Regions from separate parts of the Peribacillus muralis genome, predicted to be linked through region 4. Evidence: riboswitches for the same ligand, from Rfam matches in the RefSeq annotation. Region 4 holds a riboswitch; each other region holds the start of a gene.

Region 1 (8,066 bases), 2.2 Mb from region 4:
GAACAAACCAACCAATATGTGGACATGATGAAAAGCGATCCCCGCTTTGCCGATATCGTGTTTAAAATAGACGAAGCTGATGGTCACGCATTCAAAAAAATGCATGTTCGTCCACGGAATGAGCTCGTCACGCTTCGCTTGGAAGATGACATCAACCCGAACCAGACGACGGGCAGATACTTGAGCCCGAAGGAATTTTTCGAGCAAATGCAAGCCGAAGATACGATTGTGCTTGATGCCAGAAATGACTATGAATTTGATTTAGGACATTTCAGGGGAGCTATCAAGCCAGATATCACGAATTTCCGTGAACTTCCGGATTGGGTCCGCGAAAATAAACAAATGTTCGAGGGTAAAAAAATCCTAACGTATTGTACAGGCGGCATCCGCTGTGAAAAATTCTCCGGCTGGCTTGTCGAAGAAGGCTTTGAGGATGTCGGCCAGCTGCATGGCGGCATCGCGACATACGGCAAGGACCCTGAAGTTCAAGGTGATCTTTGGGATGGTCAAATGTACGTATTCGATGAAAGGATCGCCGTTCCCATCAATCAAAAGGAACATGTCATTGTCGGACGTGATATTTATTCCGGCGAACCGTGTGAGCGATATGTCAATTGTGCCAATCCTGAATGCAACAAGAAAATCCTTTGCAGTGAAGAGAATGAGCACAAACATATGCGCAGCTGTTCTCACGAATGCAGGGTACACCCGCGTAACCGCTATATAGTCGAGCATGACCTTTCTGAGGAAGAAGTCGCTGAGAGATTACAACGAATTGAAGACGGACTTCTTACCAAATGAATAAGCAAACCCGAATCAGTGGACATCCGTCTCGATTCGGGTTTTTTTCAATCAATTCGATGCATCAACTCGTGAATTTAACTTCCTTATAGTCAATACCATTTTGATTCAAATACTCACCTTCACTTCCTCTCTTACTTCTATATCAAAATAAGAAAAACCTTTTTTACAAGGAAAAGAAAAATTAAAAAGGCTTCAGAATGAAAACATTCCGAAGCCTTTTGTCTCATCTTGCTTCAAATATCGTTATTTCTCTTCTGCACCCACAATAATTCCGCAAGCTTGCCTATCGCCAGCATCCCCGGTTTTCAACGTATCTTCATCAGGACCTTTTTGTCCATCAGCTTCATAGCGGTCTGGAATGTTGGCAAAATTGTCTGGGTTTGCATGAACGATGACTGCCAGTTCTTCCTTTTTCAGTTGGTCGATCGTCATGCTATCCAACGTTGCCGTATATTTTGCGGTGCCATCCTCTTTTACATATAAAGGCGGCATATCACCTGCATGATGCGAGTGCGTTTCATCGGTTGGATTGAAATGCCCTCCAGCTGTAGTGAATGGACCTTCTTTCGCCTCGGGCTCACAGATCGCATTTTCATGAATATGAAAGCCGTGATAGCCGGGTTCAAGCCCTTCCAAAGCTGTCTGGATCAATACTGCATTCTCTTCTGCGGTAAAGTTTACGATGCCGAGCGTTTTCCCCTCCACGTCCTTAACTTCCGCCTTCACCTGTGGATCCACGTCCGTCTCGGTTCCTTGACCTGCCGTATTCATGTCCTCGACATTTTTATCGCCATGATTGGAATCATTCGTTGCATTGCAGCCATAAAGTAAAAAGGCAGCACACATAGGCAACATTAGCTTTTGTTTATAGTTCATGACCTGTCCCTCTCTTTCCGTTATCTATCTCCTCCTATTTCTTTCCACTATTATCGAAGTATAAACCGAAGGAGAGTTAAATGGTAAAATAGATTACACGGATGAGAGTCAATGCCTTACTAAATTCTCAGTCAAGACTTTGTCATCATAGTTTAATGTACTCATATATCACAAAGGGATGACACCAAAGGTTATGGCTGCGATCGTCATGATGATGGTTGTCCCAAACGCCCATTTAAACAGGAATTTTTGGTGATCGGAAAAATCCACCCCAACAAGGCCGATCAATATGAAGGTTGCAGGGACCAATGGGGATAATGGAAAACCCGTGGTCGAATGGCCCAGCAAAGCCGCCCTTCCTATTTCCACTGGGGCAATGCCAAAATTCGATGCCGTTTCACTGATGATGGGCAGTATGCCAAAATAATAGGCATCTGGTGAAAAAATGAACCCCATCGGCAAACTTGTAAGCGCCACAACAAGCGGCATATGTGCCCCTACCCAATCCGGAATGACCGTTACGATGCTAGATGCCATCGAGTCCATCATTTTTGTTTCCGATAATACTCCCGTAAAGATTCCTGCTGCAAAAATGAGTGTACATATCATCACGAAACTATTGGCATGACTTAATATCCTTTCCTGCTGCTCTTTCGGATTCGGGAAGTTAACAAATAAGGCAATTGCAAACGCCGAGGCAAATAAGATTTGAATTGGAAGCACTTCCATCACCAAAAACACCATCAGTAATATCGTCAAGAGCCAGTTAAACCAAAACAACTTCGCTTGTCCTCCATTACTGGTTTCAACGGATGCAGCATGCTCACTCATTCCTTGTGCCATGTCCGTCCCCAACGTACGGACTCCCAGCCTCTCCCTTTCCTTCTTACCTAAGATATATGCTGAAAAAAGCGTCCATAATAGTCCGCAAATCATGACTGGAATGAGCGGTATGAATAAATCCGACACTTCAACCTGGAGGCTGGCTGCCGCTCTGACCAAGGGGCCACCCCAAGGGATCATATTCATGACACCCGCTCCTAGGCCGACGACACAGGCCAATACGAGTCTATTCATCCCTAGTTTCATATAAAGCGGCAGCATCGCCGACACAGTGATCATGAATGTGGAGGACCCGTCTCCATCCAACCCCACCAATATCGTAATGATGGCTGTTGCCATAACGACCTTTAGCGGATCTCCTTTTACAAAACTCAAGATTTTACCGATCATCGGCTCAAATAATCCAACGTCAATCATCAAACCAAAATATAATATAGCAAAAACGATCATCACCGCTGTTGGTGTCACCTTCAATATCCCTGCCAACATCATATCTCCCATCTCGGAGGCAAAGCCGCCAATCACACCAAAAGCGATTGCCGTGAAGATAAAAGCGACGACTACGGACAGACGCTTTGTGATGACAAGGACAAGGAACGTCAAAATCATGCAAAATCCCAAAACAGTTAACAAGTTAAAAACCCCTTCCTTTAGAAAAAACTCCCCCACACACTTATCTAATTTTTCTGAAAAATAAATATTTTCAAATTATATCATCTGTACTTACATTAAAAAACCTGTTTTTATGTACAAAAAGCAAAATCATTTAATAAATTAGTTAAATTCTGTATACTATTATTTAGGAACCCGAAGTATTTTTCGGAGGAAAGAAGTGTTGATTGTAAATGAAACAACATCAAATAGCTAAACGAAACCTAACCATCATGTGGTTCGCCAACTTTTTCATTGGCGGAAGCATGACGATGGTCCTTCCATTCATCTCTTTATACATCGGTACATTCGGAAATTATTCGACACAATACATTCAGCATTGGTCTGGATGGACATTCGGAATCACTTTTGTGACTGCATTTTTATTTTCTCCTGTTTGGGGCCGAATTGGCGATCGCTATGGCAGAAAGAAAATCTTGATTGCTTGTGCCTTCGGAATGGGGCTGTCCATTTTCTTGATGGGATACGTTGAAAATGTTTGGCAGCTATTCATCTTAAGGATGTTCACGGGGATATTCACTGGCTTCATATCGATGTCACAGGCCTTCATTTCGACCCAAACACCGAAAGAAATTGCTGGGCGCGTTCTTGGAACGCTGCAAACGGGAAATATAACCGGTTCGCTTTTCGGACCATTGCTTGGCGGCATCCTTGCCGACACAGTCGGCTATTCTACCGCTTTCAAATTCACCTCGATCACCATTTTCATTTCTGGTCTCCTCGTCATTGCAACGAAGGAATACCAAATGAAACGGCAGTCGGGAACGAAATCAAGCTACACTAGCAGGGAAGTTCTCTCTCATATCCTGCGCAACCCCATCCTTGTCAATATCATGCTCATTTCAACACTAGTCCAAGTTGCCCACTTCAGCATCCAGCCCATACTTTCCTTATACGTCGGGGAACTGCACGGCACTTCCAATCTTGGGTTTTATTCAGGTATCGCCTTTTCCGCAGCAGGACTGGGGAATCTACTGATGGCGCGTCACTGGGGCAAAATTGGCGATCGGCACGGACATGTGAAGATACTTGTACTGCTTCTCTTCCTGACAGCACTCGTTTACTTGCCTGGAGCCTTCATCAATCAGTTTTGGCAGTTAGTTTTTGTCCGATTCTTACTAGGCATGGCCATAGGCGGCATCATCCCAGTAAGGATTGCCTATATTCGTCAGGAAGCGCCCGTCGCAATGCAGGGGGAAGTCTTGGGCTACAATACAAGTCTTCGTTTTTTAGGCAATATCATCGGGCCAGCAATGGGCGGAATGGTCGCTGGATTCTATGGATTCTCCGCTGTTTTCATCACGACCAGCACCTTGCTCCTCATCGCCGGACTGGTCCTTTATTTAGCGATGCACCGCAATCCGGAATTGGCACGTTCCCATTAATACTCACTATTAGAATCCTGTTATCTGAAGTATCCCTCTATAAGGGACACTTTAGATGGCAGCTAGTCAACCTAAAGAAGATGCTGCCTGTATATTGCAGGCAGCATCTTCTTTAGGTTCCAATACTTCCGATAAAAGGGTAGATATCAGTCTTTCTTGGCATATCACGACTAATACAGTATCTAAAGCAACCTTAAACGATAGTCATGGGCAGAAGTGGAGAAGTTTTCTTTAAGTCCGGGCGCTTCCCGTGAGTTTAGCAGTTTTACCCGCAAATTGGATGCTCGTTCTTTCTTTCATTCCAGCTTCGTTCTCCTGCATAGTGGGGTGGCGAATTTTCTGCGAAACCATGTAATTAAAAAATCCTATATCCCCTATCGTTTATTTCAACTTCACTATAAAAATCAGTTACCTAGCACTGTGTTCAAGTAGTATAATATACCTAGTATATTATACCCATACACAAGGAGCTAATCATGTACCCGACTTTCACATTTTATTCAAAAGTGCACATCATCAAAAATCAACGTTATTGCGAATGTGGCATCATTCATAATTACCGACGGATATTCGAGAAAAAAGATTTGAAACAAGTCATTTTCAAGCCTATGACGGAAATAACCTGCACTCCATGTAAAGATAAATTCAAATTGGAACGATAAGATAGTCACAGATCAAAGTATTTGTTCATGATCTAATAATCGCTTGTCATTTTATGTTAAGATTATATAAGGGCAAATTTTATGAAAATAAAAGACGCAAAGCCACGGGCCTAAAACAACGACTTGGTTGTCATGGCAGCCGGGCCGCCAAGATTTATCTTGATTAAATCGCTTAATTATTTATTTCTTGTCTCTTTTTAATTTGCCTAAAATTAGAAAAAAGAGGGGTTATATATGTTTTTTCCAACCATTTATTCAGTTAATACAAATGAGCGGCACATCGTTAAAGATAAAAATACGTGTGCATGCGGCGCAAGATATCATGTATTTGCCATCCTGACCAGAAGCGACCTTCGCAAGATCACGTTCAAGCATTATAAGGAAGTGACATGCCCCGTATGTAAATCCAGCATCATTCATGGGAATTACTCCGTCTCCCGCCCGCCTAACCCTAGGTAAGATGGGAAACATATAGGTAAAACCAACAAAAATGGTCCCCCTTACGTTCATCAGCTTCACCCGTTTCTGCAACCCTTAACCAATCATGAGCCTTTCCTCTAATTATGTTTCCTTTCACTCCCTTCCATAATGGCAACTCCCGTTTTCATCCACCACCCTGCTTGAATACAGACCAAAGGTTGATGAAAGTGCGTCATTCATCCAAACTCCTTCCATTAAAGTTCATCGTTTTTTTGCACTTTCCATTAGAGGTGCCCCTGACAGCCCTTTGATAATGACCTTCTTGAGCCACTGGCTTCCGTTCGCCCCGGATTAATAAACCAATAGTTGGAAATATATACTCATGCTATAATTTAGTGCGCGAAAAAGTAAACACCATTTATAAAGCAAAAGGAGCGTTTCATTGAATATATCTGCATACAGACAGGAATGGTTCGGCAACGTCCGCGGAGATGTTCTTTCAGGTATTGTCGTTGCCTTTGCAATGATTCCGGAGGCCATTGCGTTTTCGATCATTGCTGGTGTTGACCCAATGGTTGGTGTATACGCCTCATTCTGCATTGCCATCGTCATCTCTTTTGTCGGCGGAAGACCAGGAATGATATCGGCTGCCACAGGAGCAATGGCACTTGTCATGGTCGACCTTGTTAAAGATCACGGCCTTAACTATTTAATTGCGGCAACGATAATGACTGGTTTTGTGAATTCATTAGCACTCTTGATATTCACAGCACAGCTTACCCATTTTGCGGGTGAATCTTGGGTCATGTATGTCATGACCGCCGTTTCATTAGCGATCATTTATCTTTTCCCACGGATTACGAAGGCCATCCCTTCCCCTCTCGTTGCCATCATTTTGATAACGATCGCCGCCATTTCAACAGGGGCGACGGTCCGTACAGTTGGGGATATGGGGCAATTGACCGAAGCACTCCCGATATTCATGCTCCCAGACATCCCTTTGGCCTTTGAAACGCTGGCTATCATATTGCCCTATTCAATAGCGCTTGCATTTGTAGGGCTGCTTGAATCTTTATTGACGGCCCAAATAGTCGATGAGCTGACTGACACACCAAGCAATAAAAATCGGGAGGCAAAAGGACAGGGCCTAGGCAATATCATTGCCGGATGTTTTGGGGGAATGGCTGGATGCGCAATGATCGGACAATCCGGAATCAACATCAAGTCAGGGGGCAGAGGCAGACTTTCCACATTTGTGGCCGGCGCTTTCCTTATGGTATTGATTGTCGCATTGAATGACATCCTTATAAAAATACCCATGGCTGCGCTTGTCGCTGTCATGATAAGAGGCTCAAGATAGCTCCAAAGACGGATGCAGCCGTGATGATCGTGACTGTCATCATCGTCCTTTATACGCATGATTTTCTTCTGTGCCGAAATATCCAAGGTGACGGTCGAAAAAAAGGCGGACATTACGAATAAGAAAATGATTTATGAAATCCGAGGACAAATCTTTTTCGCTTCGGTGCAAGACTTTGTTTCCAAATTCGATGTTAATGATGAAGCAGAGACGATCATCATTGATTTTTCCCGCTCAAAAATATGGGATACATCTGCAGTCGAAGCTGTCGATAAGGTTGTCCTTAAATACCATCATCAAGGCATAGCCGTCCATGTACAGGGCCTCGATCTGGAAAGCTCCTTATTGCTTGATAAGCTTGCCACTTCTAAAAGTAAAATATCCTGAAGAAGGTTATTTCCGCTGAATAGAAATCTTCCAAACCGACAGAATAACTAACAGGAAATATGTCGATATGGAAGGGAGCGAAAAACATGACATCCGAGCAGGATTATACGGCCGCCAACCTTTCTCCAAATTTATTGGATGAATTGAAAAGCTTCGAAAGCAAACTTGGCGAGGAAGCGAATAAAGAACTGATTGTCATCGCCTATGAAAAAGAGAAGGATGCCTTAAATTGAACAAAAAGACGCAAACATTATCATCCGTAATGTTTGCGTCTTTTTTTGCGTTTGGGAAAAGGGTGCAAAAAACACCCTTTTTTTCACTTACTTATTTACTGAATATATCCGTTAATACCGGCACGATTTGTTTTTTGCGCGAGACAACGCCCTCCAGGACGGCGATGTTATTATTTAAAGAAACGTTATAAGCTTTTTCGACGGCATTCGCTGCTCGTCCAAGAGCCAGGGCTACGGAATCATTTGTCAAGATATCCGTAACGACGAAAAGGAATAAATCCAGTTCCTTCACTCCAATGACCGCTTCAATTGCCGATTCCAACTCAGCTTGCTTGGCAAGGACTTCATTCGGATCTACTGCATTTACCTGGGCTATCTCCACTTTTGCCATTCCCATGCTGAATTCTTTTGCATCCAGAGTGAT
Region 2 (8,066 bases), 2.3 Mb from region 4:
TACAAGCAGTCAGCTATGTCTCTTCAGGATTGGACGTTCAAGCTATAGCAGATTCCAACATCCTAACGAAGGGCCAAAAAACGAAGGTGACCATCACACTTAAAAATGATGGAAAGCAAACATTGAAAAAAGTCACGGCTGCAGTGAGTGTGCCTAAAGGATGGAAGACGAACACACCATCCAAAAGTGTCAGTCTTGCACCAAATGAAGCGGCAACCATTACGTACCAAGTTAAAGTGCCGGAGGATGCATCCTATTATCAAGCTTATGGGGGCCCAACGATTGCTGCCAACATCACTTATGGGTATGGCACGACGAAAACCTCCATTACGGAAGAATTGGATGGAACGATTGCAGTCCTTCCCGACGTTTCCCTTTCCCTTTCTCCGGAAGATATCGTTGTTAATACAGCAGATGTAAGAGAAGAAATCCCCGTGACCGTATCTCTGAAAAATTATTCAGAAGGAAAAGCATCTGCAAAGGTCGCTTTAAATACTCCAAAGAACTGGAAGGTACATCCGAAAAAAGCCATTGTATCTTTTAGGAAACATTCAGAAGAAAAACAAGTGAAATTCATCCTCACACCACCTAAAACGATTCAAAATGGTGATTATCAAATCAAGGCAGTTGCTACCGTTCACGGAAAGGATTTTGACTCGACCATTCAGGAAATTTCTTATGATCATATTGGAACGTTCTATTACCAATATCCTGCAGCCATCAACACCGCCGCATTTGAGCTTTCAATGCCCGACTCATTAAAGGTCGGTTACATCGACAGTGGATTTGATAAGGTGGCAGATTATTTAAACCATGCAGGGCTTGTCATTACAAAATTGACTCCAGTTGATTTGGCTGAAGCTGATTTGAGCCAATACGATACGATCGTCACAGGCATACGTGCCTATTTATCCAGGGAAGATTTAAGGGCCAATAATGCACGCTTGCTTCAATATGTGGAAAATGGTGGCCATCTCGTCGTTCAATACCACAAACCGGGTGATGGCTGGGACCCCATGACTACTGCTCCATATCCACTAACTCTCGGAAATCCTTCGATTCGATGGAGGGTGACGGATGAAAAAGCCAAGGTTAACGTGCTAAAACCAGAATCACCCCTTTTCAACTATCCAAACAAAATAACAGCGGATGACTGGGAAAATTGGGTGCAGGAAAGAGGATTATATTTCCCAATGAAGTGGGACGCCTCTTTTGAAACATTCATTACCATGGCCGATCCAAACGAAGCACCATTCGATGGGGGAATCCTGATGGCTAATTACGGTAAAGGCACTTACCTCTACACCAACCTTGTCCTCTACCGCCAAATTCAAGGTCAGGTCCCAGGCGGATACCGCATCATGACGAACCTGATTTGTTATGGAACACAGTAAAACAAAACACCAATGCAGTCCTTAGGTCAGCATTGCAGCCCAAAAGGGTTTCGGAATGAGAACATGCCGAAACCCTTTTGATTTTTCATTTGAAATTGAAGGAACTGTAGCAACGTAGTCATCTTTACAGAAGCTAGCTGTATTGCAAGCTCAATCGGCGACAACAGCTTTTAAATATTCCGACTATCTCAATCACTCAACCAGAGTCCTTAAGAGATGAATATCAGATCGTACGAATACGAACAAAAATCATTGCGTTCCACTCACCCACGAAGGCACAAACGGTTTTAAATGGATTGAATCGAACATACGGGACTCATTCTTGAGGATTTTGTCCAAGTGAGACCCAAAAGGAGCAAAAGCGCTGGGCAAACAGCCTCTGCATAAGGGGGTGCAATGAAACGTTCGAAGTACGAGGGGCAACAGGAGTTCAATTCTCGATATCACTCAAATTGAGTAACTCGAGAGTTCGGAGGGGCTGTGAATTGAATTTGCTGCGGGTGTTCATAAAAATTACGCCTTTCACACGTAATCGGGGTCGTTTCTCGTCAATTTCTTGTGTACTCTTGAATTAAGTGCACCACCACCAACTATAGATACCTTCAATATCAATGATCTGACATTTGCATATACCTGCAACAGGCTTCTTTTCCCTATAAAAAAAAGTTATGCACAAAGTGAAGGCAAAGGGATGGGCGATCGGGTTGTCCCTCATGTCCACATTCCTTTATCCACACTTTATGCACAACTTCTGCCATGGCTTACTTATTTGAACGGCAATCTCATGATTTTTGTTATAGCACCTTACTCAAGAAGGATTTGGTTCTCTCATGCTGTGGGTTGCCGAATAATGCATTCGGCTCGTTTTCTTCAACGATGTACCCTCCATCCATGAAAATGACTCGGTCACCGACTTCGCGGGCAAAGCCCATTTCATGCGTGACGACGACCATTGTCATGCCTTCTTTAGCCAGTTGCTTCATTACCTCTAAGACATCTCCGACCATTTCAGGATCAAGCGCAGAAGTCGGCTCGTCGAATAGCATGATTTTCGGATTCATTGCCAGTGCCCTAGCGATGGCAACCCGCTGCTTTTGCCCTCCGGAAAGTTCTCCTGGATAGCTGCTCGCCTTCTCCCTCAAACCCACCTTATCCAATAACTCAAGTGCCAATCTCGCCGCTTCGGCCTTATCGGTGGCGCGAATTTTGATCGGGCCCAATGTTATGTTTTCCAATACCGTCTTGTGAGGAAATAGATTGAAATGTTGAAAAACCATTCCTACCTCTTGCCGCACTTTGTTTATATTGATTTTTCTTTTAGGGTCGGTTATGTTGTGTCCGTTAACGACCACTTCCCCGCCCGTTACCTCTTCAAGAAGGTTCAGGCATCGCAGAAATGTACTTTTTCCAGATCCAGAAGGGCCTATTACACAAATTACTTCCTTTTCCTGTACTACTGCATTAATATCCTTTAACACCTCGACAGCTCCAAATGATTTTCTCAGGTTTTTTACAGTAATGATGCTCATCGCACTTGAACCCTCCTTTCAATGAAATTGGCAATCAGGGTTATCAAATAAATGATGATAAAGTAAATCACACCGACAACCAGCCAAATCTTGAATGCCTCAAACGTTGCCGAGGCTTGAATTTGACCTTGCTGCGTCAAATCGGCAATCCCGATGACGGATAAGAGAGATGTATCTTTCAAGCTAATGATCGATTGGTTCGTAATTGTAGGAAGCATCCTTCTAAAGGCCTGTGGCAGCACGACATAGCGCATCGCTTGAGTCCCAGTGAACCCGATTGATCTTGCCGCTTCCGTTTGGCCTTTATCGATCGATTGTATCCCGGCTCTTATTATTTCAGCAAAATATGCTCCGGCGTTGATCGCAACCGTGATGATTCCAGCTGTCGTACTGTTCAATGAAATGATATTTAGCGAGTTCACTCCGAAATAAATAAAAAACAACTGCACGATGAACGGTGTCCCTCGTATCGCATCCACATAAACCTTTGCAATCCAGTTCAAGATCTTGATAGGGGCAAGTCGTAGCAAGGCCACTACTAAACCAATCAAAAAACCTAGGATAATGGCAATCACAAAGATGTAAAGCGTCACCTGAAGTCCTTTTACTAACATAGGCAACGCCGCAACAATAATATCCATTACTTTCACCCCTCCGAAAAAGAAAGCGCGCCTTAGGCGCGCTTATTGAGCCTTTAACCTATTCTCCAAGATACGTTTTTATGATTTCATCATACTTGCCATCTTTTTTCAGATTGGCAAGACCATCATTAATTTTCTTCAAAAGATCCTGATTTTCACCTTTCAATACAGCAATTCCATACTGATCGCCATTCAAGCGGTCACCTACGGTTTTCAAGCCAAGGTCTTTTTGGGCAATGGCATAGGAGATAACGGGATAATCTTCTATAAGTGCATCGGCGTTACCATTCGACACTTCTTGGAACATCGCTGGTGAGTCATTGAACTGAACCACTTTAATCTTTAATTCACTAGCATTATCCTGAGCATATTTAGCACCGGTTGTCCCTTTTTTTACTGCTACTGTCTTCCCTTTAAGGTCAGCAACTGATTTGGTCGTCTTATTATCTTTCGTCACGACGACAGTCAAGCCTGCATCGAAATATGGCGTTGAGAAATCAACAACCTTTTTTCTATCCTCGGTAATGCTCATTCCTGCAATGGCCACATCAAGCTGATTGGCTTGCATCGCCGGAATGATTCCGCCGAAATCCATCGGAGTTAATTTGATTTTAAAATTCTGGTCTTTCGCTACTGCATTGATTAAATCAATATCTATGCCTTTATATTCGTTTCCTTCTTTGAATTCAAACGGTGGATATGTCGTATCCACGCCAACTTTATATACTTTTTCATTTTTCTTTTCCTCACCTGCATTTTTTCCATCATTGCTCCCACATGCAGAGATAAAGATAGTCAAAATCAAAAGCAGACTAAGTAAACCAAGCTTCTTCATTGAAATCACTCCAATTCTTTGATTATGCGTGATAATTTATTATTCTCCCTATAATATAGCATAAGTATAAAGTAATATAATATGAATTTTTAGAATAAATATTATTTTCTCTAAATAATATTTATGGGATTTTTTTCTAAAACCTCTAATACTATTGAAAATTTAAAAACGAGAGGTTATGTCTATGGGATTTTTTTATCAAATTGACAATACCGTTTCCCGGGATTTGCTTTTATTCAAATAACAACTTTACTATCAAAATGGAGAACACTTTAAAAAAAAGGAGAGATTATGATGGGGGAACTAGATAAACGGAATAAATTAATGGAAGAACCCTTCACTTATATCGTCACAAAAAAAGCAACCATAATCATTTATTTCCATAATAAACAAATCAAGGTCGTAAAGGATAAAGAAGCAGAACGGCTGTTAAAAAAAATTAAAGACGTTGAAAACAATATATTGGAGGTACAATTACTTCTCGCCAAAATTACGGGTAACTTCAAACATGGGAATGAAAAACTAAATAAAAAGAAATGATCAGGATCGCCGCCTCACATAATCATTACACTCCCTCCCTGAAATTTTTTATGCTACCAAATCATAATTCATCAAGATTTCAAGATCCAAACCGATATAGATGTTATATGAATCCTGAGACTTTGAAGAACTATCCGTATATGGGCGCTTGGATAGTTTGGAGTCAGTAGCGCAACCGGCTAATTAAACATAATGTTTAGTTAGCTTTTTTTATCTGGATTATTAACTGATTGAGGAGTATGACCATGAATAAATTCAAAGGGAATTATTTAATGTTATTGTTTAGTGCAGGTACGGTTTTGATGGGAATCTTCATTCATTTCTTGCACAGGTACACGGGTTTTTTAGAAGACTATCTAATTATGAGGGAAATTGCGCAGCTTCCTTCTCACCTATCATTTTCTCTTTTCATATTGTTTCTACTTCCAATCATATTCTTCATTTTGGCAAGCCTATTCTATAAGAAAAATAGAAATCATCCGTTGCTGCCTTGGTTTATCACGTTATGCCTCACGTTTTCATCCATATCCATGATAGCTGGAGGGAATGGGTTGGTTGAATACCATTTTTCAATTTTTATGGTCATTGCTTTAATCGCATTCTTTGATTCCATTCAGCTTGTCCTTTTGAGCACGATGATTTTTGCCATACAGCATCTGGCAGGCTACTTCTTATTTCCAGAGCTGCTTTGCGGAACATCTAATTATGCGTTTTCGCTTCTCCTGGTACACGCTTTCTTCCTAATTTTGACTAGCGGAGCAACGATTGTTCTGCTATTGCACAAAGAATCAATGAAAAAAAACTTATCGGAGCAGAACAGCAAAATCGAGAAAAAAACAACGGAGCTGTTGACCGCATTGGATTTAATGTCTCAAGATATGCTGCACGTCTCATCTGAGATTAAAGGAACGAGTCAGGAAACCAATAGCGCCTCAGCCCAAATTAATGCCAATATCCAAAACATGGCCCTAAAAACGGAACGCAATCAGGACCTGACGGAATCCAATATGATCAGGCTGAAGAGCATGGAAGAACAGGTCCTCGACCTTGGCAAGCGCACGAATGAGGTTTCAGAGAACTCGGTTTCCACCAGCGTTCATGTGGATGCAGGTCAGCAGCTGATGAAGAAACTTCATATTCAATTCGAAGCAGTCAATGAGCATGTTACCGGTTTGGCGAATACGATTCATGGCTTCAAACAGCGAATAAAAGATATTGAGCAATTTACCATCATGATTAACCGTATTTCAGATCAAACTAACCTTTTAGCCCTTAATGCTTCCATAGAGGCAGCTCGTGCGGGAGAAGCTGGAAAGGGATTTGCTGTTGTTGCAGAAGAAGTCAGGAACCTCGCTAAACAGTCAGATTCTTCTGCTCAAGAGATTGTCCGTGTGGTCAGTAAAATCCAAGACGAAACGGAATTGATACAGAAGCAAGTGGGAGATTCGATCATGGATTTGGAAAAGGGAGCGAAGATCGCAAATGAATCGCAGCTGGTATTCGGATCGATTTATTCGTCCAACGAAGGTGTGAACCAGCTATTGCGCCTCTACGAATCAAGCATATTTCAATTGACGGAGACGAACAGGTCCGTTCATGAAATATTTGAGTCCTTACTGCATGATTCACAGGAATCTCGTTCAGCTAATCAGCAAATCGCCTCTTCTACAAGTGAACAGGCATTCTTGATGGACTCTTTGCTGAAGCAATCCCTCCATCTTGAAGATCAGGCAAAACAAGTCATGGATTTGGTTGGCCATCTAAATCAACAAGCGCCAGCTTAAACGATAAACCCCGTATTTCCATGAATGCGGGGTTTCGTTATTGTCCAGCTCCACTATGCCGTTCATGCATTTCAATGAATATAAAAACATGACTCCGCAGCCTAGCCGGAGTCATTCAACTTATTATCGATATTCTGTAACGATCGCTGTAAAAAGTTCAATCGCATCGGCGAAGACATCCTCGTCGATATCGAATTTCGGATGGTGATGCGGAAATGCACTCTTTTCACTGTTCATTCCCACAAAGATGAACGCCCCTGGCTTCTTCTGCAAGTAGTAAGAAAAATCTTCGGCGCCCATATAGGCATCAACTGTTTGGAAACGATCCTCACCGAATGTTTTTCGAATGACCGTTTCAGCAAATGACGCCTCTTTCGGATCATTCACAAGCGGAGGTGTTCCTACGATGAAATCAATATGCCCTTTTGCACCAAAGGTTTGGCAAAGACCTTCAGTAATTTTCACCATTTGCTGTTGAATTGTTTGTACAGACTCTACAGACAATGCGCGGATGGTCCCTATCAGTTTCGCAGTATCTGGAATCACGTTATATGTACTGCCGCCTTCAATTTTCCCTACCGTCAACACCCCTGAATGAACAGGATTGAGCTTTCGACTAATGATTCCTTGATACGCTTGAATTAAGTGAGTAGCGATATAAATAGGGTCGACCGTTTCGTGGGGGGTTGCACCGTGCCCGCCCGATCCTTGAATTCTCACTTCAAAGTCATCTACAGACGCCATTGCAGCCCCAGCTTTTAGACCCATCCTTCCCTTTTCCATGCTTTGCCACAAATGAATGCCAAAAATCGTATCTACGCCGTCCAGCACACCCATTTTAATGAGACGGTCAGCACCACTTGGCGTAATTTCCTCTGCCGATTGGAAGATGAATAGGATGTTTGGCTCCACTTCATTCCCAGGTTTCTTGAACCATTCAGCTGCCGCAAGCAGGATGGCTGTATGACCGTCATGTCCACAAGCATGAGATACGCCCTTTACCTTGGAGATATACGGTTTATCACCCTCCTCAAGGATTGGCAATGCATCGATGTCTGCACGTAGGGCAACAGTTTTCCCGCCCTTCGTTCCTCTAATGTAACCAATGACACCTGGTGGTTCGAAGTCCAATATCTCGATATTTAATGATTCAAGTCGCTCACGTATGAATTTCGTTGTTTCCCACTCGCTTCCAGAAAGCTCTGGATTTTCATGAATATGGCGACGATCTGCTACCGCCTGCTTCGCTAACGTTTCAAACATTGATAACAATCTCCTTTCTTAAAATGGCCCGTAGTTCATCCATTCTGCCACAACTAATAATACCGCACACACAATCAATT
Region 3 (8,066 bases), 1.3 Mb from region 4:
GCAGTAATTGCTTACGTGAATCGAAGTTATTGCCTTCCACCCGTTTCTGGGCAGATTCAACGGCTCTCGTCACCATCTTGCTTTGAATTGGCTGGGAATCATCCATACCGAGGCGTGTCATCATATTCTTCATATTATCGGAGCCGAAACGGCGCATCAATTCATCTTCCATCGATAAGTAGAATTGTGTGACCCCAGGATCTCCCTGACGGCCCGAACGACCGCGCAGCTGGTTATCGATGCGCCTGCTTTCATGACGCTCAGTACCGATGACAGCAAGGCCGCCGAGCTCCTTGACACCTTCTCCAAGCTTGATATCCGTACCACGGCCAGCCATGTTCGTGGCGATTGTAACGGAACCTTGATTACCTGCATTGGCAATGATTTCCGCTTCACGTTCATGATTCTTCGCGTTCAAGACGTCGTGAGGGATTCCCTTTTTAGATAAATAGGCTGAAATGACTTCAGACGTTTCAATTGCAACCGTTCCGACAAGCACAGGCTGCCCCATGGCATGCCTTTCGGCGATGTCCTCGACAACTGCCCGGAATTTTCCATCGGTGGAGGCGTAAATAAGATCGGCACGGTCATCCCTTATGATATTCCTGTTTGTCGGGATGGCGATGACATTCATATTATAGATATTGCGGAATTCCTCTTCCTCCGTTTTGGCAGTACCAGTCATACCGGAAAGTTTTTCGTACATCCGGAAATAATTCTGGAACGTGATCGTCGCAAGAGTCATGCTTTCATTTTGAATTTCAAGCCCCTCTTTCGCTTCGATCGCCTGGTGGAGGCCTTCACTGTAACGACGCCCTTTCATCAAACGGCCAGTGAATTGATCGACGATGACGATCTCGCCTTCCTGAACGACATAATCCACATCCAAATGCATGGAAACATGCGCCTTCAATGCCTGGTTGATATGATGATTCAAAGTAACGTGGCTAATATCAAATAAATTATCGATATTGAACGCTTTTTCGGCTCGGTTCATGCCTTCTTCTGTCAGCTGTACGCCCTTTGTCTTTTCATCATACGTATAATCCTTTTCCTTTTGCAGCGTTCTGACAAACGCATTGGCCTGGATATAAAGCTGGGCCGATTTTTGTGCGGAACCCGATATGATCAACGGCGTTCTCGCTTCATCAATCAAGATGGAATCGACTTCATCAATGACCGCAAAATGCAAGGGCCGTTGAACCATTTGTTCTTTATATAACACCATATTGTCACGCAGGTAATCAAAACCTAATTCATTATTCGTACTATACGTAACATCGGCATTATACGCCTCTTGTTTTTCTTCCTTTGAATGGCTGTTCAAGTTCAAGCCGACTGTCAAACCAAGGAATTCAAACAACACCCCCATCTCGGAAGCATCACGGTGTGCCAAGTATTCATTGACTGTAACGACATGTACACCTTTACCAGTAAGCGCGTTTAAATAAACCGGCATGGTGGATGTTAAGGTTTTACCTTCCCCAGTTTTCATCTCTGAGATATTCCCATCATGAAGAGATGCCCCGCCCATGATCTGAACGCGGTAAGGATATAGGCCAAGAGCACGCTTCGCCCCTTCTCGTGCTACCGCAAAAGCCTCTACGAGCAGGTCATCGACGGTTTCCCCGTTTTGGTAGCGCCCTTTAAACTCCTCCGTTTTGGCACGCAGCTGTTCATCCGATAAGGCAGCCGTCCCATCGGCCAAGGCTTCCACTTGGTCGGCAATTTTTTCCAGGCGTTTAATTTCTCGCTTATTCGGATCAAAAACTTTATTTAATATATTAAGCATTCAATAACGCTCCTCTATTATGGTAATGATCGTTCATTGACAAATTCATATAAGTAAGAAGAAATGTAACTTCTATTATTCCCAATCCACGCTTAATTTTACCACTTCTATCCTAGAGGTACAACTTCATATGACTGCATGCCTTTATACCTGAATTCAATTCTTGCGAAAAACAATGGATTAATGATGAGTAAAACTGTTAAAATAAAAGGAAGTATAAATCATTAAATGGAACTCCCCACTATCCCAAGTGCAAATGTGAATGATACATAACCTTCCACCACTAGATGCTGACCAGGCCCTAGTGATAGCTGCCAAGGAAATGCAACCAGGTTTCATGTTTGAATTTTTAAAAGGTGGGCTACTAACAAGTAGAAGATAAATAGAACATGTTTCGAGGTGGTATTATGATTGGTGAACGTGTAAAAAAACTGCGTGAAGAAAAAAAGATGTCAATGACTGAACTAGCCGATAAAGCCGGGGTGGCGAAGTCTTACTTAAGTTCGTTAGAGCGTAACTTACAAACGAATCCTTCTATTCAATTTCTCGAAAAGATCTCCGCCGTACTTAACATTCCTGTTGATGCCCTCCTTTACGATGCACCAAATAAGGAAGCCTTGGATAATGATTGGATGAAAATCGTTGAGGAAGCCATGAAATCAGGTGTTTCGAAGCAACAATTCAGGGAATTCATCGAGTTTAATAAATGGAGAAAAGATAAAGAATAGTAGAAGTTCATTGGTCTACCTACATAATCCTGAAGTAAACAGTATGAAAAAAGCTAGACTTGCTGAAATCTAATGGGAATAATTAGCCCTATAAACAGCTTTGTACACACCGCTGTTTATAGGGGGTTTAAGGCAATTAGCTTCCATTCCTCTCCTCTAACTGAAGCTCAAGGCATTTCCGTTCAAAAAAAGCACTTATCTCCTCTTTTTTAAAACCCAAGCTTCGTGCTTCTGATATTAAATCCACCCATTCTTGATCCATTTCCATTTTAGCCACCTCTTCTACCTCCTAAAATACCTTTGTATTTCAGGCAGACCAGCCATCTTAGTCGAGCGGACCTTAGACCTGTGCCTTTGCGCCCCTATCTTTCAATAAGTTTGCCTTTGTCGTGGTACTAATTACCAAATACATTGCTTGTTAAACCTATTATACCGGATACTTGCACCATATAATGTAATATTATGTCGCTAAATGAGCAAAATGTAAAAAATTTTATCCGACAAAATATTACAATATTGAGAAAATTCAAGATCTCCTTCAACTTCTCCTGTTTATGAAATAAAAAATATTGCTCTTCCTATTCAGTGGACTTTTTCTATTGACTCTCTCCAGCACTAGCGGATCCAAGGCTTTTTGCAAAGTCAGGTCATCACCGCAGGTTGGGCAAAGCCACTGTCCATATTCTGCACTGCTAAAAGAAGCCCGATGGCATTTATGGCAATTCTTTTGATACAAAATATCCAGCCCCCTGCACCATGATCAAATTGTTTTTTATAAATAACTTTATGTTCTTTATAAAGAACCACAATTTGAGTATAGTACAAAAGCAAGATCCATTAAAATAGGTATAATTAACTATTTATCTCATTAAAGAACGAATTTTGTTCTTTAAACAAAACATATCATTGCCTGGACTACCATGAAGAATAGCCCCTATCAATATCTATCAACATGCAAAAAAGCACAACCCAATGGCTGGGCTGTGCTTTAATTCATAGTTTCAAATTTAGCTAGGTTCAATCAAGCCGTAGCGCCCATCTTTACGACGGTATACGACATTCGTTGTGTTAGTATCTGCATTCGTGTAAACGAAGAAGCTATGACCAAGCATATTCATTTGCAAAATCGCTTCTTCACTGTCCATTGGCTTCAAATCGAAGCGCTTATTGCGGACCACTTCAACATCATCATCATCTTGGAATTCATCGACCATTTCGTCAACGTCCGTATTGAAAGCAAATGCTTCAGGAGTCGTTGATAAGTTGTTTCTGAATTTACGATTGACCTTCGTTTTATGTTTACGAATTTGGCGTTCAAGCTTATCATTGATCAAGTCAATGGCAGCATACATATCCGCATTTTCCTCTTCAGCACGAAGAACCAAATTCTGCATAGGAATCGTCACTTCGACCTTGGATGTATTATTGTTCACTTTCAAATTAACTAACACATTTGCATCTGGTGTATTGTTAAAATATCGTTCTAACTTGCCAATTTTCTTTTCGACGTATTCTCGAATTGCTGGAGTTACCTCAATGTTTTCACCGCGTACGTTGTAATTCATAAAGTGAGTCCTCCTTAAATTAAGACTATAACAGTTAGATTCTACAATACCCCTCCTGGTTCCTTTAGAAACATATCATGCAATATGTCGAAATTATGAAACAATTGTCGGAAGGTTTTTGAAAGGGTTGATGTCTTCCCTACATTCATTATAACAAATGGCTAGCGATAAAGAAAAAATTAAGCACGGATTATTTACAGAAAATTTATAAAATCTTAACTCAAAAAAGCCGTTTGGACTCCAAACGGCAGGGTAATCAATTTCTTTTATCGTAGAACATGCCATCGATCGATAGACTCTCATATGGGTTCGTATATTTATTGGAGGACTTTTTCTTTTTGTTTATTTCCTGGATGTCCCGCTGTATTTCCTGTTTTTGAAGCATAAGCAGGCTGTCGACCTGTTGATTAAGCAGCATGGTCCTGCGGCCTAACTGCTGCTCTACAGCAGTAAAAGGCGGCTTGATTTGTGCGAGGACTTCATCCCTTCGGTCAATCAGCTCGGTGATCTTTCTTATTTTGTCCTCACGTTCTGCGTTCGTCATATCTTCCAGAACGGCAAGTAATTCGGCAGTCAAGTCGTGAAAGGCTTGTATCATTACACTTGCCCGCTTTGGCTGAATTGTTTTTTCCGATTGATCTGAATGACTTCCTTCCACGTATCACGGAAGTCGCTGACAAGTACTTCCACCTCGTCCAAGGCAGCAACATCATTTTTCATATTCGCCTCAATCAGGCGTCGATTCATGAAGTCATATAGACTCATCATTTCCTTGGATACCTCGACATCCATGTTCAGCGTCACCATCAATTCATGGATGATGTTTTGCGCCTTGATGATGTTCGTGTTTTTCGCTTCGATATTCCCTGCTTCTATGGCCTTCCGCCCAAGCATGATGAACTTCAGGCAGCCATTGTAAAGCATCAATGTCAGCTCTCCTGGCGACGCTGTATTGACCGAATTTTGTTGATACGATTGATAGGGATTATTAATCGCCATATTTATCTTCCTCTCCCGCTTGCCTTAACTAAAATAAGATGCTAACGATGAACTTTGGCTGTTCGCCTTTTGAATCGCCTTTTCCATGGCCGTGAATTGACTGTAATAGCGAGATTCCAGCTTCGTTAACTTCGCTTCGAACGCTGAAATCCTCGTATCCAGCCCATTGACCATTTTCCCAATGGTAAAATTGTTATTCACATATCCAGCCTTCCCCGCTTTTTCGGTGATGACCTTCATGGAAGATTGTATATCATCACGCAAACGGCGTGCCAACCCTTTTTCGGCTTTCCCCGTTCCATCAGCCATGAACATATTATAAATTGCATTCGGATCCTCACTGATCGCCGCCCGAAGCTTGTCCTCGTCGATCGTTAGTTTGCCGCCCTCCAAGTAATTCTTGGTCGTCGTTATGCCAATACTGCTGAGATTGTTCTTTCCCGTAACCCCATCCACAGCCGTGTATAGGGAGGATCTCATCGTGGTCAAGAGGCTTTTAAGGGTCGAATCGCTTTTTAATGTTCCACTTTTCGCCTTCTCTTCCCATAGCTTCACTTCATCCTCCGTCATTTCCTTCTTTTGCTCGGCAGTCAGCGGAGTGAAAGAGCGATATTTCGCTTCACCTGTTTTATCCTGGACTTTTTTTATGATTTCGTTGTATTTGTTCACGAACTGCGTCACCGTGTCCAAAATCGCATCCACATCAGCGTTGGAAGAGAATGTGACGGTCTCGGCCGTTTTCTGCTTTACCGTTATTTCCGCTCCATTGATTTGGAACGTATTCGAAGGACGGGAAATGTCCAGGCCATTATACGTAATGGATGCATTTTCCCCTTTTGTGCCGCCAGCTTCTTCATTGTTGCTGCTCAGTTTTAACGCAGCAAAAAAATCCCCGCTGCCCCCAAGTTTAATTTCAGGGCCATCCTTTACATCCCCCGTATTTTTAGCGGTGATTGAAAAGTTTTGCGAATTTTGATCAAAAAACAGCGTGACTCCCGAGTTGGCATTAATTTTATTGATGACGCTCTCCAGCGTATCATCGGCATTAAGCGTAAGGGTGTACGGCTTTACCGAGGTTACTCCGTCCTTGACTTCCGTATCGAATCCACCCTCTTTATTTGGAGCTTGTATCGTAATCTCCTGAGGCGCCGTGATGCCCAAATCCGACAGTTTCTTTTTCGCGTCCGTAACAGCCGACTTTTCCGTACTGGTCATCGTTGCTGCCTTGGCAAGACTGTTGACCTTGATATTTCCTGTAAAGTCACTTGCCGAACTTATATTTTTCACGGATATGGCATCTGGATTCGAAACCGATACCTTCTTTTTAATGAAGGAGGACTGCTTTCCAATCCCATCCCGGATGAGCGTATCCAATTCCGATAAAGCAGTATTGATCGAGCGGTAATCATCGCGCTGCCACTCGGAGTATTGCTTTTTCTGTGTCAATTTATCCAAAGGCACCCGTTCCGCCTGCATCATGCTTTTAACTAATTCATCAATATCCATTCCACTTGCCAAACCACTGATTCTTACCACAATACATCACCCGCTTATATTTTTTCATCCACCATTATGCCGACAAACTCCGTCATTGCCGCATAGAAATCCAATAATTTCTTAGGCGGAATCTCCCTGATCGTCTCATCGGTAACATCATCCACTACCTTGACATAATACTCATTAAGCTTTTCATGATACTCAAAGCGAACCGCCGTATGTGTCGGGTTCAGGAAGGTGTTTAAGCTCTCCACCACTTCTTGAACCTTTTCCTTTGTAGGCTGACTGCTTTCCACACTTTGCTCTGAATAAGCTAGCGTATTCATTTCACGCTGATAATAAGAACTGATTCCATCCGAGATGGCCGTTCTGAGTTGTGAGGAAAGAATATTCGTGGACAAACTCTCCAGCATCTAAATAGCCCCCAATATGATGTCTTTAGTTTTTATATCGGTTCTGAAATTGAACTTTACAGTGTTCATACAAAGGTTTTATCATTATATAGAGAACAAACATTCTGTTCCGAAAGGAGATAACATGATAAAAAAGGAAGTAGAGGAAAGGATTTCAGACTTTTATTAAGGAGGTGTCCATGATGATGCTTACTGAAATTCAAAGAAATGTATTATACGCAAGCATAATAAGTGACGGGGAAATCACGAAAATTTATAAAAATAGCAGGAGAAAGAACAATAGCTATCGAGAGCACTACGGTATATCTCAAGAAGAGTACCGAAAATGGAAAGTCGCCTTCTTTGATGGGCTATTGTATATCACTCCGGCAAGCCAATATGTACGTTCCGCATCTTTAGAATTATTAACCAATTTATTCCCTCATTTTTACAGAAAAGATGGAACTAAATATCTTCCCTTCACTTTAATCAAAAATTGTCTATTACCACATTTCATAGCTATTCTATACATGGATGATGGCTCTTTAAGCATTTCATTTAGGGTGAATCATAATAAGAGAATCATCTACCTCACACCTCATATTTACCTATACCTTCAGTGTTATCGTAAGGAAGAATTAGAGAAGTTAAAGGACCATATTTTCACCACCTATGAATTATCTTTTAGACTGAGTGCTCGTAAGGATGGACATGGATTCATTCTAAAAACCACTTCTGTTAAAGAAACGTTTCGTTTCCTTGAACTAATCGAACCTGTGGCTACAACCTGTTCTTCTATGTTATACAAAACCTCTTGGGATTTTAGATATCAAAAATAAGTAATTAAATGGAAATCGAAGTATCCTGACTACACGGTTGTTACCAGCAGTTCCGATCGGTCTAAACCTTATTCTCCAGATGAAATCAAATTATTAAATCACCTCAAAGAAATTGGATACTCGACAAATGAAATAGCAAAGGTGCTAAAAAGAAGTTATTGGTCCGTTACTTACAAATGGAAAGATATTAAAAAACGAAACTAACACCACTTCTTGATAGCATTCCACACAAAATGATAATATCTATCCGTTTG
Region 4 (8,066 bases):
AATTTTTCCGGTTTTATTTGATTGATGATTTCCAGCAAATCCTCACGATTGCCTTCAACGATATCAATCGAATCAAAGGAATAGTTTATCTTGCTTTTTATCTTATTATCTAAAACAAAGACAGATATATTCATATTTGGCGAGAATTCCAGATAATTAATGATTCTTCGATGTACAAAGGCATTTCTATATAAATTCCCTTGTTTAGGATACCTATTAGTAATTAAAAGATAATTCAATGTTAATCGCCTCAAACGGTTAGGTATTTTTCTGTTGCTGCATTATCGTATGGCTCACTTTTCGTATATAATCCCCTCGTATCTATGATATGTTTTTCCTTAATACTATTTTTATCTATTGCTTTAAAGTAGTCGTGATCCACTAATATGACCAATATGTCGGCATTTGCTATTGCATCCTCCGTGTTTATCAATTCAATGTTTTTATTTCTAAGAACACTCGGTAATTCCGAAATATGAGGTTCCACTACATAAATGGTCGAAGGAAGCATTTCAGCTAAATCTTTTACGATTTCCAAAGCGGGGCTTTCTCTTAAATCATCAATGTTTGCCTTGAAAGCAAGACCTAAACATGCAATTTTGGAATGGGCCGGATCAGTAGCTGCTTCTTTGATTTTATCAATAACGAAGTTTGGTTTTGAATCATTGACGTTTCTTGCGGTATAAATCAATTGTGCTCTCTCAGGTGCTGCATCCACAATGAACCATGGATCGACCGCAATACAATGTCCCCCGACTCCAGGACCCGGTTGTAGAATATCCACACGGGGATGATGATTAGCCAATCTTATCAATTCCCAAACATCAATCTCTTGATCATCACAAATCATGGAAAGTTCATTTGCAAAAGCAATATTCACATCTCTGTATGTGTTTTCAGTTAGTTTGGTTAATTCCGCAGTCTTTGCATTTGTCTGAAGGACCTCCCCCTCAACGAATGATTCATAAAATTCCGCTGTTTTTTGTGTGGACATCTTATTGATCCCGCCGACAGTTCGATCATTTTCAATTAATTCCTTCAGTATTTTCCCAGGCAATACACGTTCCGGACAATGCGATATGAAAATTTGGTTGGATTTTCTTTCATCCATGCTTAAATCCGGTCTTTCATTTAATATCCACTCTGCCATTTTTTCAGTCGTACCGATGGGGCTAGTAGATTCAAGGATGATTAGGTTCCCAGGTTCAATATATGGGATGATCGATTTAGTGGCTGATTCGACATATGCCATATCAGGCTTATGCTTCTCTTTAAATGGTGTCGGTACAGCCAGAATATAAATATCGGCCTTTATAGGCTCGATATCGGCCGTCAATTTACCTGCCGTCACCACCTTTTTCACAACTTTCTCTAGGTCCGGTTCATATATGTGCACCTGCCCATTGTTAATTAAACGGACGGCTTCTTCATTAACGTCTACACCATGTACCGTGAATCCTTTATCCGCTAAAACAGCTGCTGTTGGTAAACCAATATAACCCAAACCAACTATACAAATCTTTGATTTCAATTCAATCATCTCCATTTTTTTAGTAAGTCTTACCCGAAGTAATCATGCATTTCTCGTTTCCATATCAAAATATACATTTCGGTTATGGATATAAGCCACAGCTTTCCATTTGGCTACTCCCTTACTGATTATTCTTTTACCTTTTGTTTTTCTAATAGATTTTCTATAAACGCCAAAATATCATCTTTAAGAATGTCATCCTTCAAGGCAAACTCAATCGTTGTCTGGATGAAACCGAATTTCTCGCCAACGTCAAATCGTTTCCCTTCAAAGTCGTAAGCAAAGACTCTCTGAATTTCGTTCAATTTTTGGATGGCATCCGTCAGTTGGATTTCTCCGCCAGCCCCCAGTTCTTGTTTCTCCAGGAACATGATTATTTCCGGGGTGAAAATGTAACGGCCCATGATTGCCAGGTTGGAGGGGGCTGTCCCTTTTTCCGGCTTTTCGACAAAGTTATGGACTTCATAGCGCCGGCCGTTCCGGTTACCGGGATCGACAATTCCGTAACGGTGCGTTTCTTCTTGCGGAACGGTTTGGACACCGATGACAGACGATAAGGTTTTATCGTATTGGTTGATTAGCTGCTTTAAGCATGGTGTCTCCGCTTGGACGATATCATCGCCAAGCAAAACGGCGAAGGGTTCATTTCCGATGAATTTCCTTGCACACCAGACAGCATGACCCAACCCTTTTGGCTCCTTTTGCCTGATGTAATGAATGTCCACTTTGGAAGGAGCCTGTACTCTCTCCAATAATTCGAATTTGTTTTTTTCCATTAAGTTATTTTCCAGTTCGAATGCATTATCGAAATGATCCTCAATCGCGCGCTTCCCTTTTCCAGTCACGATAATGATATCTTCAATACCGGAAGCCACCGCTTCTTCAATGATATATTGGATGGTCGGCTTATCCACGATCGGCAGCATTTCCTTCGGCATCGCTTTGGTCGCAGGCAGAAACCTTGTTCCTAGCCCCGCCGCCGGAATGATGGCTTTTTTAACTCTTTTCAAACGGTTCTCCCCCTCTAGCAATTCGTCAGCCCCATAAAAAAATGAACCTGAGGCTAATGAGCATTTTTTCACTCAATATCAAATAAACGGTGATATTCCCTTCCTTGAAAATGGCAAGATTCACAAAAGCCTGATATTCCATGCAGCTACTATTGCGCTCTTAACCATTGATTTAATTGTTACTTCTTCTTTTTTCAGCAATCTCTGTATAAATGGATCTTCCTTAAACCATCATAAGCTTCGTTCATTTTGAAGCTCGATTTGTAGTATACTGAGCATCTGTCATTCCTTCATTTTATAAGAATAAATGACACGAGGTGTTCCAAATTTGAAACTCCCTGTGCCATTTATGAACTTCATCAAAAGCATTTTTATGATTCGTAATACAGAGTATCGACCATTGCACGCGTTAGTCGTCGCATGTGCACTCGATGTAATTAGACGGAATGATGTAATCCTCCGCGCGTTCAACCCCAAAATAAGAGACTCCACTGTTCAGGTGAAATTTGCACCAAATAAAAAAAGAGCGGAACCGACGAATCTCTCTGGTTTGCCAGTAAAAGATTCAGTACATGCCCCTACTCCTATTGTGGAAACCCGATGTTCCCAGTTTTTTTTCACACACTTGTTTTGAGAGAATCTGCAGTTAGCTGGGTGAACTTTCTATCCAAAAGGATGAAGAGCACCCGAACTCTTAGATGAAGACGATCATGCATCGATTATGAAACTGGGCATTTTATCAATTTCGATGAAAATGGGGAAAAGTAAACCGGTGTTGAAGTATGCCCACTCACCTCAACCCGCCCAAGCATGAAGGAAAACTCCCCCAAGCAATCCTATTAAAGCGAACTGCGCGCCAATAAAGGCGTCATCCCCTGCTCCTCATAGATCTGCGAGAAAAAAGAAAATCACCATCGCCCCGGATGGGGTATATGTATTATGGATCATACACGTTCAGGCTCCTCGATGATTGCGCTTAATTTTCCCTTAAGCTCCTCCACCAGCTCCGTTATCGTAATATCCTCTCCAGACTCCCCTTTTGCGTACGTATCCTTTAAGATTTCTAAAAATTCCATTTCAAAATCCAACTCCCATATAGTCGAGCCGCCCGCTCATACTGTTTTCCCATTCCAATTTTTGATATATTAGGAATATAGCTCATTTAATTGATAATTACATATATGGTTGAATATGACAAGTTAAATTACTGTAAAGCTACCATTAGTAACTAGTTCAACTAGTATATTTAGCGGATACAACAAAAAAAAGGACCGATTCCTCAGCCCCAGCATTCCCCAATTATGATTGACCCAGAAAAAAAGTCATGACTGAAATTAAAACCAAAATAATCGTAATATAAGACCCGATAAACAGCTTCTTTTTTCTCTGTTTCTTTGCATAAACTTCCTCGAACGTAATGAATTTGTTTTTTGTCATCGAATAATCTCCTTTAATTCTGATGGCAGCTAACTGACATCGCCCTCCGCGAAGTCCCTTTGCTTTATTTATATGTATAGTATCGGCACACATCGCGAAATATTTAAGAGATTATATGAACTATTTTTCATCTTCCTTTTGTAGAAGGTTCACTTGGGATGAAATAAAAAAAAGACTGTATAACAGTCTTTCAAAGAAACCCTTTCCTATACTCTTATGTATTGCTTTTCTCTCGTACCATTTTCTGCAATGAATATTTGCACATCTTCAATGGATAGCCCAGCATTTCTCGCTTCCACCATTAAACTAACCCATTCTTCCAATTCCTTGCTTGCGTTCAAGACAAACCCCACCCAACTTGTGGCAACACAGCCATCTTAGCATTAGCCTTAGACCTGTAATTTTGCGTCCCTACTTTTCAATAGGTTTGCCTTTCTCAAGAATTCTCCGCATTTTTTCCAATCGATTAGACCAATATTAATTATCTTGAATACTTACTATTATTATACTTTTAATTATGATTAAAAGGATCAAAATAGCTCATAATACTATTCGTTTTATTTCGTCATTTTTCACCAATTAGCGACATCTTGATATAAAATCATTGTTAAATCAATCTTTCTCCATTCAGAAAAAATAGAAACAACTGTTGAAATTAAATAATATTACTATTCCATAAAAATAATTTCCATACCATCATCATCAAGCATTTCAGTAACTACCCTATAAAAAAAGACAGGATGACAAACCATTTCATAGGTGCATCCTGACTTTCCTTACATGATATATATGTCTTTTACCCATACACACTAGATTTCTTTGGAATGCCTAATAAATGGCTGAATATCCCTCCCCTCACATTCGCTAACTGATTATATTCACCCACCTGTATGATTTCTCCCTGATTCATGACAAGCACTTGATCTGCATCGTCTAAACCTGATCACTTTAACTTTCTGCGATGTTTATTAAACACTTTCATGAAAATACTTCCATCATCTGTTTTGTAAAACTTTACTCCAACTAATTTTAAAGGTGTCCATACTTCTCTCATTTGGTATAAAGGCATAAAAATTCATCCTTTCTTTTCTAATTCATTAATCGAGTTTTTGCTTTGGATGAGGAAAAAATACAAATGTATATTTACCATTTTCACAACTGTATTTTTATAAAATCTCTTTATCTTTTTTATCTAAGAACGATTTGTTCATTATAACGAATTAATAAAAAAAACTTACCACTCTTACATTATTATGTCAATTAGCTTCATTCCTCTTTCTATTTACCTCACTATCTATTGGTAAACTTTCCTCAGCCATTAGGACTATATCTTTTTTAACATTTGTCCTTCCCGTAACCCGACTTGCCTATTTACAGTCAATTGTCTCTTGAATCAGTGGATGCTCTAGGCATATAGGAACAAATAAAAAAAAGCTGCTTTTTTTCCAATATTCTTTCGAATTCCAAAGAATTAACGTTACTTTTTTTTATATGTTCCTCAGGCAAAATATAAGATTTCATCATTAGGTTTATGCTTTTTTTGTCTAATTTTGTCTGTTTTAAAGAACTTAGTATACTTTATTGAGAACAAATGCTATATTATAAAAAAACGGTTCATATGGAGGAAAATATGACTAGCAGATATGGGGAATTTGACTCATTAAGGGGGGTGGCAGCGCTTATTGTCTTAATTGGGCACTATATGATGGTTTTCCCGTCATATGCAAATTATCAGTACGGTTCAAACAGCCCGAATATGGTCTATTTTTTCAAGGAGAGCCCCCTACGCCTTATTTTCAGCAGTGGAAATGAGTCTGTCATTTTGTTCTTTGTATTGAGTGGTTTTGTTTTGTATTTATCCATTAATAGTAAAAAATTCGACTATTCTACATTCTTAGTAAAACGGATGTTTCGAATTTATATTCCATATATAGTGGCTATAAGCATCGCTATACTAGCAAAGGTTCTCTTAAGTCATACTGAATTGCCATTTATCAGTACGTGGTTTGCTAAATCGTGGAAATCCTTGGATACACCTTCCTTATTAATACAACATTTTTTATTTATTGGACAATACAATACAGATGCCTATAACAATGTAATCTGGTCACTTGTTCACGAAATGAGAATATCCATTATATTTCCTGTATTAATCTTCTTATTTATAAGAAAAAAGCTTATGTACTCATTATTTTGGCTTGGAGGCTTAAGTCTATTAACGACTTTAATTCTTTATGTGTTTGGTTCTGGTTTAAGTATTACGAGCATTCTTCTTAGCCTTCATTACTGTACTCTTTTTTTAATGGGAGCTATCTTGGCTAAATACCGACATGAACTTTTTGCCTATGCTTCGAAAATGCGAAAAGTGATGAAAACGACATTATTAATTGTCGCAATTATCTGTTTCATGTACGAGGGGATCATTGGTGAAGTTGATTTTCTGAACAATTATATTTTTAGAGATTATGTAGTCTCATTTGGTGTTTGTATCTTTATCACCTTAAGCGTGTCTTCCCAAAAAGCTTCTAGGCTATTAAGATCTAACATTCTTACTTTTCTAGGGAAAATATCATATAGCTTATATTTATATCATCTCGTTTCCTTATTCTCATTGATGTACCTATTTTACGGTAAGATGCCGACCCTTTTATTATTGGTATGTTCCTTGATCTTTTCTATTCTACTCTCTTCAGTGGCTTATCAATTCATAGAAAAACCATCGATGAAGCTCGGATCTTATTTTACGAAGACGAAACGGATAGATACGATAGAAGAAACAATCGAGGCAAAACGCAAAGTCGGATAACTGCTTACGTTTTCCGAACACCCATACTTACAAAAAATCATTAGCTCCATCTTTAAACTTATGGATTTTCTTACTATTTCGAAAAAGTGGTGAACTCGATGAATGAAAAAGTGAAAATTAAAGATTTTATACGGATTCTAAAAAAACGACTGCTGATCATTATACTCACTGCACTTTGTATAACTGGCTTCATTATTTTTTCATCCCTGTATATTATGAAACCTACGTATCAATACTCGACGCAAGTGCTCGCGGGATCATTAAGCATGAATGAAAAGGAAGCTTCCATAAATAAAGTTCAAGAAAATAGGCAACTCGCCCTTTCATATATGGATATTATCAAGAGTCCGCAAATCATGATAGGTGTTAAAGAGGCATTGAATCTTAAGACTTCAAGCTATGACTTACTTAAACAAGTATCGATTACCAATCGTGATAATTCACAAATCATTACGATTGCCGTCAAGGATTCAAATCCTGAATCCGCAAAAGTGATCGCTCAAACGGTCGCGACGCAATCCATCTCAACATTCAAGGACATTACAAGTGTAAAACAAATCAGTATCCTTAATGAGAACGAAACGGGTCAAGCAGAGCTGCTTTTCCCAAAACCGAAATTCATCATCGCCATTTCAATTGTAATCGGATTTTTTGCCGGAATAGGATTGGCGCTTCTTAGAGAACATTTCGATGACTCTACCTACACAGATCGGGAACTTGAGCGTCTTGGCATTCCTATATTAGGTCGTTTACATGTAAATGACAAAAGAGCTAACAGAAAACGGAAAACATCTTATAAAAATTTACCTTCCACGAAACGAGGTGAATTCAGTGAGTATTAAATTCACAAGGAAACAATCCTTTTACCTAAATGATGTAATCAATAAAGACCAATTATATTCCATATGTAATACGATTCAGGCCAAACTTCAAAAAGATAATTCCGTATTGATGATCACTTCCATCTCACAATCTCAACATATAGCAAATGCTGCCGCATACTTGGCACTCGCCTTGTCCGATCAACGAAAACGGGTGCTGGTAGTTGACGCAAATCTGCGCCAACCTTCGCTGCATCAATTGTTTAATATCGATAATTCATTTGGTTTGACCAACTTGCTTTTAAGTGAAGCGCCCCTTAATAACCAGGCTATACATATAAAAGGGACTCTATTTTGTCTTCCAACAAGCGAAGTACTTTATGAACCAACAGCTTTATTAACATTAGACACCCTCCCTACTTTGATAGCGGAATGGAAGGAACATTTCGATATCATTTTAT

What was found. A riboswitch is a leader RNA that binds a small molecule or an ion and turns the genes downstream of it on or off. The one in region 4 is predicted to bind cyclic di-GMP.
Region 1: another riboswitch for cyclic di-GMP. It lies ahead of ABE28_RS24865 (hypothetical protein); the one in region 4 lies ahead of ABE28_RS25135 (anti-repressor SinI family protein).
Region 2: another riboswitch for cyclic di-GMP. It lies ahead of ABE28_RS02815 (methyl-accepting chemotaxis protein); the one in region 4 lies ahead of ABE28_RS25135 (anti-repressor SinI family protein).
Region 3: another riboswitch for cyclic di-GMP. It lies ahead of ABE28_RS24740 (anti-repressor SinI family protein); the one in region 4 lies ahead of ABE28_RS25135 (anti-repressor SinI family protein).

What each region holds. Positions count from the first base shown of each region.
Region 1 is NZ_CP017080.1:1,096,838-1,104,903, reverse strand. It holds gene trhO (oxygen-dependent tRNA uridine(34) hydroxylase TrhO) at 1-801, shown strand, start outside; gene ABE28_RS05260 (superoxide dismutase family protein) at 1,048-1,680, opposite strand; gene ABE28_RS05255 (CitMHS family transporter) at 1,849-3,156, opposite strand; gene ABE28_RS05250 (MFS transporter) at 3,369-4,580, shown strand; gene ABE28_RS05245 (hypothetical protein) at 4,636-4,815, shown strand; cyclic di-GMP riboswitch class I at 5,304-5,394, shown strand; gene ABE28_RS24865 (hypothetical protein) at 5,477-5,701, shown strand; partial or broken gene ABE28_RS05230 (SulP family inorganic anion transporter) at 6,105-7,409, shown strand; gene ABE28_RS24860 (hypothetical protein) at 7,496-7,642, shown strand; gene ABE28_RS05225 (manganese-dependent inorganic pyrophosphatase) at 7,734-8,066, opposite strand, start outside.
Region 2 is NZ_CP017080.1:592,146-600,211, reverse strand. It holds gene ABE28_RS02840 (NEW3 domain-containing protein) at 1-1,394, shown strand, start outside; gene ABE28_RS02835 (amino acid ABC transporter ATP-binding protein) at 2,189-2,923, opposite strand; gene ABE28_RS02830 (amino acid ABC transporter permease) at 2,920-3,564, opposite strand; gene ABE28_RS02825 (transporter substrate-binding domain-containing protein) at 3,623-4,399, opposite strand; gene ABE28_RS02820 (hypothetical protein) at 4,691-4,939, shown strand; cyclic di-GMP riboswitch class II at 5,046-5,127, shown strand; gene ABE28_RS02815 (methyl-accepting chemotaxis protein) at 5,185-6,723, shown strand; gene ABE28_RS02810 (M20 metallopeptidase family protein) at 6,847-7,986, opposite strand; gene ABE28_RS02805 (YfcC family protein) at 8,005-8,066, opposite strand, start outside.
Region 3 is NZ_CP017080.1:4,600,154-4,608,219, forward strand. It holds gene secA (preprotein translocase subunit SecA) at 1-1,792, opposite strand, end outside; gene ABE28_RS22390 (helix-turn-helix domain-containing protein) at 2,200-2,520, shown strand; gene ABE28_RS24740 (anti-repressor SinI family protein) at 2,657-2,788, opposite strand; cyclic di-GMP riboswitch class I at 2,828-2,913, opposite strand; gene ABE28_RS22395 (hypothetical protein) at 3,163-3,345, opposite strand; gene hpf (ribosome hibernation-promoting factor, HPF/YfiA family) at 3,528-4,085, opposite strand; gene ABE28_RS22405 (flagellar protein FliT) at 4,342-4,683, opposite strand; gene fliS (flagellar export chaperone FliS) at 4,683-5,084, opposite strand; gene ABE28_RS22415 (flagellar hook-associated protein 2) at 5,109-6,620, opposite strand; gene flaG (flagellar protein FlaG) at 6,635-6,994, opposite strand; gene ABE28_RS22425 (DNA endonuclease) at 7,174-7,812, shown strand.
Region 4 is NZ_CP017080.1:3,259,792-3,267,857, forward strand. It holds gene ABE28_RS15870 (glycosyltransferase family 4 protein) at 1-134, opposite strand, end outside; gene wecC (UDP-N-acetyl-D-mannosamine dehydrogenase) at 251-1,531, opposite strand; gene galU (UTP--glucose-1-phosphate uridylyltransferase GalU) at 1,660-2,541, opposite strand; gene ABE28_RS25820 (YwzD family small protein) at 3,486-3,617, opposite strand; gene ABE28_RS25130 (hypothetical protein) at 3,841-3,978, opposite strand; gene ABE28_RS25135 (anti-repressor SinI family protein) at 4,185-4,319, opposite strand; cyclic di-GMP riboswitch class I at 4,338-4,420, opposite strand; gene ABE28_RS15890 (acyltransferase family protein) at 5,609-6,784, shown strand; gene ABE28_RS15895 (YveK family protein) at 6,883-7,626, shown strand; gene ABE28_RS15900 (P-loop NTPase family protein) at 7,616-8,066, shown strand, end outside.